One region of the Dryocola mayonis genome, then DNA from elsewhere that is predicted to be linked to it. Evidence: predicted binding sites of a transcription regulator. Region 1 holds the regulator's gene; the other holds the start of a gene.
The links. The regulator PhoB, encoded in region 1, activates phosphate uptake and scavenging genes when phosphate is short. The targets are predictions, from matches to a motif close to CTGTCATAAAACTGNCNNAT.
Positions count from the first base shown of each region.

Region 2: a site for PhoB is predicted at 1,956-1,975, ahead of phnC (phosphonate ABC transporter ATP-binding protein). Genes of this name have one in related genera too.

Region 1 covers NZ_CP150452.1:946,101-949,976, forward strand. Annotated here, with positions in the region: partial or broken gene sbcD (exonuclease subunit SbcD) at 1-1,134, opposite strand, end outside; gene phoB (phosphate response regulator transcription factor PhoB) at 1,317-2,006, shown strand; partial or broken gene phoR (phosphate regulon sensor histidine kinase PhoR) at 2,029-3,334, shown strand; gene brnQ (branched-chain amino acid transporter carrier protein BrnQ) at 3,786-3,876, shown strand, end outside.
Region 2 covers NZ_CP150452.1:3,869,977-3,873,852, forward strand. Annotated here, with positions in the region: partial or broken gene WLO32_RS18715 (PAS domain-containing protein) at 1-207, shown strand, start outside; gene WLO32_RS18720 (hypothetical protein) at 212-601, shown strand; gene WLO32_RS18725 (phospholipase effector Tle1 domain-containing protein) at 605-1,816, opposite strand; gene phnC (phosphonate ABC transporter ATP-binding protein) at 2,016-2,798, shown strand; partial or broken gene phnD (phosphonate ABC transporter substrate-binding protein) at 2,825-3,842, shown strand.

The DNA of each region.
Region 1 (3,876 bases):
TCTTCCTGCGCCAGGCGACGCTCAAACACTTCTTCCACGGTCAGCTCGCTCAGGGTTTCTTTATGGCTTTGGGCGAGGACGCGATCGCGCTGTTCCCGGCTGCGGCGCAGCAGCACCACCTCGACCGGCAGGCTTTCCGTCAGCTGCTGAATATGGCGCTGTATATCGTGCAGATATTCATCGGTGGCGATTTCGATATCCAGCCAGACTTTTGGCTCGCAAGACGCATCCCGCCACTGCTCAAGCTGCCGTTCGATTTCGCTCAGCGAGCCTTTTATGACCGCCAGCGGCTGGCTGACGGGCACGGGAAGAGCGGTCACCTCATGCAGCGTGCCTTCGGCAAATTCCACCAGGTATACGCTTTTGGCTTTGCCGGTTTCATCAAAGCTCAGGGAAATGGGCGAGCCGCTGTAGCGGATATGTTCCGTGCCGCCAATCAGCTGCGCACGGTGAATATGCCCGAGGGCGATGTAGTCGGCCGGCGGGAAATTTTGCGCCGGGAAGGCGTCCAGCGTGCCGATGTAGATATCGCGTACGGCGTCCGTTTTGGTCACGCCTACGGTGGTTAAATGGCCGGTGGCGATAATCGGCAGCTTTTGTTCGCCGCGAACGGCCAGCGCGGCGGCGTGGCACTGCTGGTAGTGTTCGGTGATGGCTTCCATTAATGAACGCTGTTTTTCATGGCCGCTAAGCCCCGCCCGGCTGCTTTGAATATCGCGCGGGCGTAAAAATGGAATCGGGCAGAGGATCGCGCCGGGGGTGCCGTCTTTTTTATTCAGCACCAGCGTTTGTTCGCTCGCATCGTGGCGAGCGCTGGCGATAACCGAGGTATTCAGGCAGGCCAGCAGCTCGCGGGACTCGTTGAGCGTGGCGACGGAGTCGTGGTTCCCGGCGAGAACGATTAGCCGGCAGCCGGTGGCTTGCAGCTGCACCACAAAACGGTTGTAAAGCTCGCGGGCGTAGCTCGGCGGCGAGCCGGTATCAAAGATATCGCCCGCAACGATTATCGCATCCACGCTATGCTCGACCGCGGCCCTGCAGCAGCCAGTCGAGAAAAGCCTGATGTTCCGGCCCGCGGCTTTTGGTGTAAAAGTTCTGACCGAGGTGCCAGTCCGATGTGTGGATAATGCGCATAATCCGTCCTGTGGCAAAAAAGCGTGTGGAGATTATAAGGGCAGTCGTCACGAAGGGCACTTCCGCGCGTCATAATTCAAGGCAATACGTCATCTGGCCGTTATTTTTTTCATAAATCTGTCATAAATCTGACGCATACTGTCGCACAAATCAGCAATGGCATTGTTTAAACAGGGCAAAACATGGCGAAGCGTATTTTAGTCGTAGAAGATGAAGCTCCAATCCGTGAGATGGTGAGCTTCGTGCTCGAACAAAACGGTTTTCAGCCAGTAGAAGCGGAAGATTATGACGCCGCCGTGAATCTTCTTATCGAACCTTTCCCCGATCTGATCCTGCTCGACTGGATGCTCCCCGGCGGCTCCGGCATTCAGTTTATTAAGCACCTCAAACGCGAGGCGCTGACCAGAGAAATTCCCGTTATGATGCTGACCGCGCGCGGCGAAGAGGAAGACCGCGTGCGCGGCCTGGAAGTGGGCGCGGATGATTATATCACCAAGCCGTTTTCGCCTAAGGAGCTGGTGGCGCGCATCAAGGCCGTCATGCGCCGTATTTCGCCAATGGCGGTGGAAGAGGTTATTGAAATGCAGGGGCTAAGCCTCGACCCGTCGTCGCACCGCGTGATGACCGGTGAAAATCCTCTTGATATGGGCCCGACGGAGTTTAAGCTTTTACACTTCTTTATGACGCATCCGGAACGGGTTTACAGCCGCGAACAGCTGCTCAATCACGTTTGGGGCACCAACGTGTACGTTGAGGATCGCACGGTGGATGTGCATATCCGACGTTTGCGCAAGGCGCTGGAACTAAGCGGCCATGACCGCATGGTGCAAACGGTACGCGGCACGGGCTATCGCTTCTCGACCCGTTTTTAGTTTCCTTACAGGAGTGTGACGCGTGCTCGAACGCTTGTCATGGAAAAGGCTGGTACTGGAGCTGATGCTCTGCTGTTTACCGGCGGTCATCCTCGGGCTGATTTTTGGCCACCTTCCCTGGTTTTTACTGGCGGCGGTTACCGCTTTGCTGGCCTGGCATTTCTGGAATTTACTGCGCCTTTCCTGGTGGCTGTGGGTCGACCGCAGCATGACGCCGCCGCCGGGGCGGGGCAGCTGGGAACCTTTGCTCTACGGCCTGCATCAGATGCAGCTGCGCAACAAGAAACGGCGTAAGGAGCTGGGAAATCTGATTAAGCGCTTTCGCAGCGGGGCCGAATCGCTGCCGGACGCGGTGGTGCTGACCACGGAAGAAGGAACGATTTTCTGGTGCAACGGCCTGGCGCAGCAGCTGCTCGGGCCTGCGCTGGCCGGACGATAACGGCCAGAATATCCTTAACTTATTGCGCTATCCGGAATTTACCCGCTACTTAACCGATAAAGAATTTACCCGTCCGCTGACCCTGGTGCTGAACAACGGGCGCCACCTGGAGTTTCGCGTGATGTCCTACAGCGAAGAGCAGTGGCTGCTGGTGGCGCGCGACGTGACGCAGATGCACCAGTTGGAAGGCGCAAGGCGCAACTTTTTTGCCAACGTCAGCCATGAGCTGCGCACGCCGCTAACGGTGCTGCAGGGCTACCTGGAGATGATGCAGGACCAGAGCCTGGAAGGGCCGCTGCGGGATAAAGCGCTGGGAACCATGCGCGAGCAGACGTCGCGTATGGAGGGGCTGGTGAAGCAGCTGCTGACGCTATCGCGCATTGAGGCGGCGCCGGCGATGGCGCTGAACGAAAAGATCGACGTGCCGCTGATGCTGCGCGTGGTGGAGCGCGAGGCGCAGACGCTAAGCCAGCAAAAGCAGACGCTGCGGTTTGAGGTCGACCCGGAGCTGAAGGTCTTCGGCAACGAGGAGCAGCTGCGCAGCGCAATTTCGAACCTCGTTTACAACGCCGTGAATCATACACCTGAAGGCACGCATATTACCGTCAGCTGGCAAAAGGCGCCGCAGGGGGCGAAATTCAGCGTGGCGGATAACGGGCCGGGCATCTCGGCGGAGCATATTCCGCGGCTGACGGAGCGTTTCTACCGCGTGGATAAAGCGCGCTCCAGGCAAACGGGCGGCAGCGGGCTGGGGCTTGCAATCGTCAAGCACGCCCTGAGCCACCACGAGGCGCGGCTGGAGATCGAAAGCCGGCCGGGCAAGGGCACCACTTTTTCTTTTGTGCTGCCCGAGCGGCTGATCGTCAGCGAAAAGGCAACGGCTCTGTAACGCAACGGGCGGGTAGCGCTGTGCTTACCCGTCCGGCTTTTGAGTATTTTTTAATCAAATCTGTCAATTTCTCTTTCCAGTCGCCGGTAATTGTGCGTTTTTTGCCCGCCTGTTAACCAAATTTCGTCAGCTGTTGCTAAAATGACCGCATGATGCACCATAATAATTTCCGATAATTGAATTTATCCACTGCATTTGTGGTTAATTTAAGGATATCAATCTGGTTTCCCGATCCCTTCTTGTCTTCAAACGCTATAAGCGTTTTAATTGCGCCCCTGGTGTTACCAGACCGACTGAATTTGCGTGGTAATTCGACCAACTATTCTTCGCCGCCGATCGGGATCAGTATTTTCCGCTGTCGATAACTGGATACGCCACTTTTTTGCCATGCTGTACGGCAGAGAAATTTGAAAAAACTCAACACCACACATCCACAGGCTGCAATTATTTTATGACCCATCATTTAAAATCTCGCGACATCATCGCTTTGGGCTTCATGACCTTTGCGTTATTTGTCGGCGCGGGCAATATCATTTTCCCTC
Region 2 (3,876 bases), 1.3 Mb from region 1:
CCCTGGACGGGGCTGATAAAAAACCGGCGTAAGAACGGCGATTATTATTGGGTGCGGGCCAACGCGGTGCCCATTGTGCGGCAGAATCAAACCGTTGGCTTTATGTCGATCCGCACCAAAGCCTCGCGGCAAGAAATAAACCAGGCCCAGGAGCTGTATACGCGAATGAACGCGGGCAACATGCGGGGTCACAGGTTCTATCGCGGGCCTCATGGTACGCCGCGGCGCAGGCCGGGTTTTCTCCCTTTTTAAAACTTTATCGCTACGCTGGCGCATTCGCAGCACGCTGCTTCTGCTGCTTCCCTTTTCCGCGCTGGCGTTCTGGCTAACGGGCCTCACGGCGCTGCAAACGGCGGCCCTGACAGGCGTTAACGCCGCGCTTTTTTTCATCGTCGCCCTGTGCCTTGAAACGCAAATTTCCCGCCCGATGGAGAAGCTCGGCCAGCAGGCGCAGGGGCTAACGGCACTGACCCGCGCGGTAGACGAGCTTGATGATATTACCCGGCAGAACGCGACGCTGGTGCACGAAGGGGCCCAGGCTTCGGCCAACGTGAAGCATCAGGCCACGCGCCTGGTGGATGCGGTGGCCGTCTTTCGTTAAAAGCTATATCGCTACCGCCCATTCTCTCGGCACTTCCCAGGGCGTGCGGAAATAGCCGCGTAAGGATTGCGGGGTATAGCTGCCCGTCAGCCATTCCCCGCTGTCCGCAGACTGATACGGCAGCGCCGCCCCGCCCTGCAAACGCTCAACGGCCGAATGGTGAATCATCATGGAAGATGTAAGCGGCGCGGGCAGCCTGCGGGGAGCTATGCCCGACCAGGGCGCGGGCGGGAACCATTCACAGTGCAGGCGACCAAGCGGATTGGCCGTCGCCTCGCTGCGCAAAAGATTCATTCCCAGGTCGTCAAGCGCGTCGCGCATCCATAAATAGGCCCCGTTCGATAACCCGCACTCCTCTTCAAAACAGCCGTAGCCGCCGCCCACGTCATGATGGGCGCCGGGAAACATCACCTGAACGATGCGCTCCCGGTTATCCCACAAGGCGGGGGCGAAATCGACGCGCTGTTCGTCGATGGCGATAGCCTGCAGGCCGTACTTCACCCTGGGATGCAGCTCGTTATTACCGAAACGGAAAATATCCATCCGCCTGTCGCCCAGGTATTCAGGAATCCCCATGCGTCCTACCGTTTCCCATACCGCCACGGCCTCCACCGGCACGCCGGTTATCATGCAGGCGGGATCTACGCTGTCGTAAAAGAATGCCGGAAAATCTACTGGCAGTGCGTCACACGGGCTGCCGCTTATCCCCGCCCGCGCGCGGTGCTGCGCCCAGACGGACGCCGCCAGCCGCCAGGCCTCTTCTTTGTGCCGCTCGTCAGGACGCACCCGGTCACGGTTTAATAAACCTTTATCAATTATCAGGTTAGCCAGCGCGCGCGCCGTCCAGGCGCCGTGGCTAAACCCCACCAGATAGATGCGGTCGCCGGGCTGCCAGTGGCGGCTGATAAAGGTGTAGCCGCGCACCAGGGGCGCAATAATACCGGCGCCGAAGACGCCGCCCAGCAGCTTCACAAATCCGTTATGCGGATCGCCCCCGCCATGAATGTACTTTGCGACCTGGGCTGCCTCTCCGCTGCCGTCAGCCCAGGTTTTTTCCTGCTCATTCGCCAGCAGCAGGCTGCGTTTATCCACCAGGCCCTTCATGTCGACAAACAGCTGGTAGACGTTGCTGACCACCGCCGTTTCGTTGGCCCGCGCGTCAAAACCAGGATGCGGCCACGCCCCGTCCGCACAAAAAATTATATTTTTGCCCATTGTTTATGCCTTCCCCAGAGTAATCCCTATAGCAAAGGCAAAAACGAAGCGCGTCACAATACGACAAATAGCTGATTACCATCGTAACTTTGCGGTCGCCGGCTCGCTGCGGCGCACTCTTCATCTTTTCGAAACCCTGACTTAACAAAAATGACACATTTCGTCGGCACCATGGGGCAACTTTTCAAGGAGGCCGCGTATGCAAACGATTATCCGCGTCAACAAACTGAGCAAAACTTTCAACGGCCACCAGGCGCTCAGCGCGGTGGATCTGGCGGTAAACGCAGGTGAGATGGTGGCTCTGCTGGGGCCGTCCGGCTCAGGAAAATCCACCCTCTTACGCCATCTGAGCGGTTTGATTACCTCTGATAAGACAGCGGAAAGCCGCGTGGAGCTGCTTGGCCGTACGGTACAAAAGGCAGGCCGTCTGGCGCGGGATATTCGCAAAAGCCGCGCCCACACCGGCTACATCTTTCAGCAGTTTAATCTGGTGAATCGCCTGACGGTGCTGGAAAACGTATTAATCGGCGCGCTGGGCTCCACGCCGTTCTGGCGTACCTGCGTTAACTGGTTCACCCGCGAACAAAAGCAGCGCGCGCTGCAGGCGCTGACCCGCGTCGGCATGGCGCAGCTTGCTTATCAGCGCGTCTCCACCTTATCCGGCGGGCAGCAGCAGCGCGTGGCGATTGCCCGCGCGCTGATGCAGCAGGCGAAGGTCATTCTGGCGGATGAGCCAATCGCCTCCCTCGACCCGGAGTCCGCGCGCATCGTTATGGAAACCCTGCACGACATTAACCGGCTGGACGGCATCACCGTGGTGGTGACGCTGCATCAGGTGGACTACGCCCTGCGCTACTGCGAACGCATCGTCGCGCTGCGCCAGGGCCATATTTTTTACGACGGAAGCAGCTCAGCGTTCGACAACGAACGGCTGGGAAATCTTTACCGCAGCATAGCCCGCGTTGACGCGGTCGCTGCTTAAAACTTTATCTATTTCAAGGAACTGTCATGAGCTACAAAGCCGTTAAAGCCCTCGCCTTTACCAGCCTGTTAAGCGTCAGTGCCCTGTTCAACGCAGCCCACGCGGATGAGCAAGAGAAATCCCTGAACTTCGGCATCATCTCTACCGAATCCCAGCAAAACCTTAAGCCGCAGTGGGATCCGTTCCTGAAGGACATGGAGAAGAAGCTGGGCGTGAAGGTGAACGCTTTCTTCGCACCGGACTACGCGGGCATTATCCAGGGCATGCGTTTTAACAAAGTGGATATCGCCTGGTACGGCAACCTTTCCGCCATGGAAGCTGTGGATCGCGCCAACGGCCAGGTATTCGCCCAGACCGTGGCGGCAGACGGATCCCCGGGCTACTGGAGCGTGCTGATCGTTAACAAAGACAGTCCGATCAACAACCTTCAGGATCTGCTGGCTAAGCGTAAGGATCTGACCTTCGGCAACGGCGATCCCAACTCCACCTCCGGCTACCTCGTCCCCGGCTACTACGTCTTCGCCAAAAACAACATCACCGTGAACGACTTTAAGCGTTCGGTGAATGCCAGCCACGAAACCAACGCGCTGGGCCGTCGCCAACAAGCAGGTGGATGTCGCCACTAACAACACCGAAAACCTCGACAAGCTGAAGACCTCCGCGCCGGACAAGCTTAAAGAGCTGAAGGTTATCTGGAAATCTCCGCTGATTCCGGGCGACCCGATCGTGTGGCGTAAAAACCTCTCCGAGGCCACCAAAGACAAAATCTACGACTTCTTTATGAGCTACGGCAAAACCGCGGAAGAAAAAGAGGTGCTGGCCCGCCTGGGCTGGGCGCCGTTCCGCGCCTCAAGCGACCTGCAGCTGGTGCCGATTCGCCAGCTGGCTTTGTTTAAGCAGATGCAGGGCGTGAAGGACAACCAGGGCCTGGATGAGAAAGAGCGAACCAGCAAAGTCAGCGAGCTGCAAAACCAGCTCAACGACCTGGATCGTCTGACCGCCGCGCTCGGCGCCATGAGCAGCGTGAATAAAGCGGTGCAGTAACACGTTTTCTGCAGGCCGGATAAGCGCCGCCGCC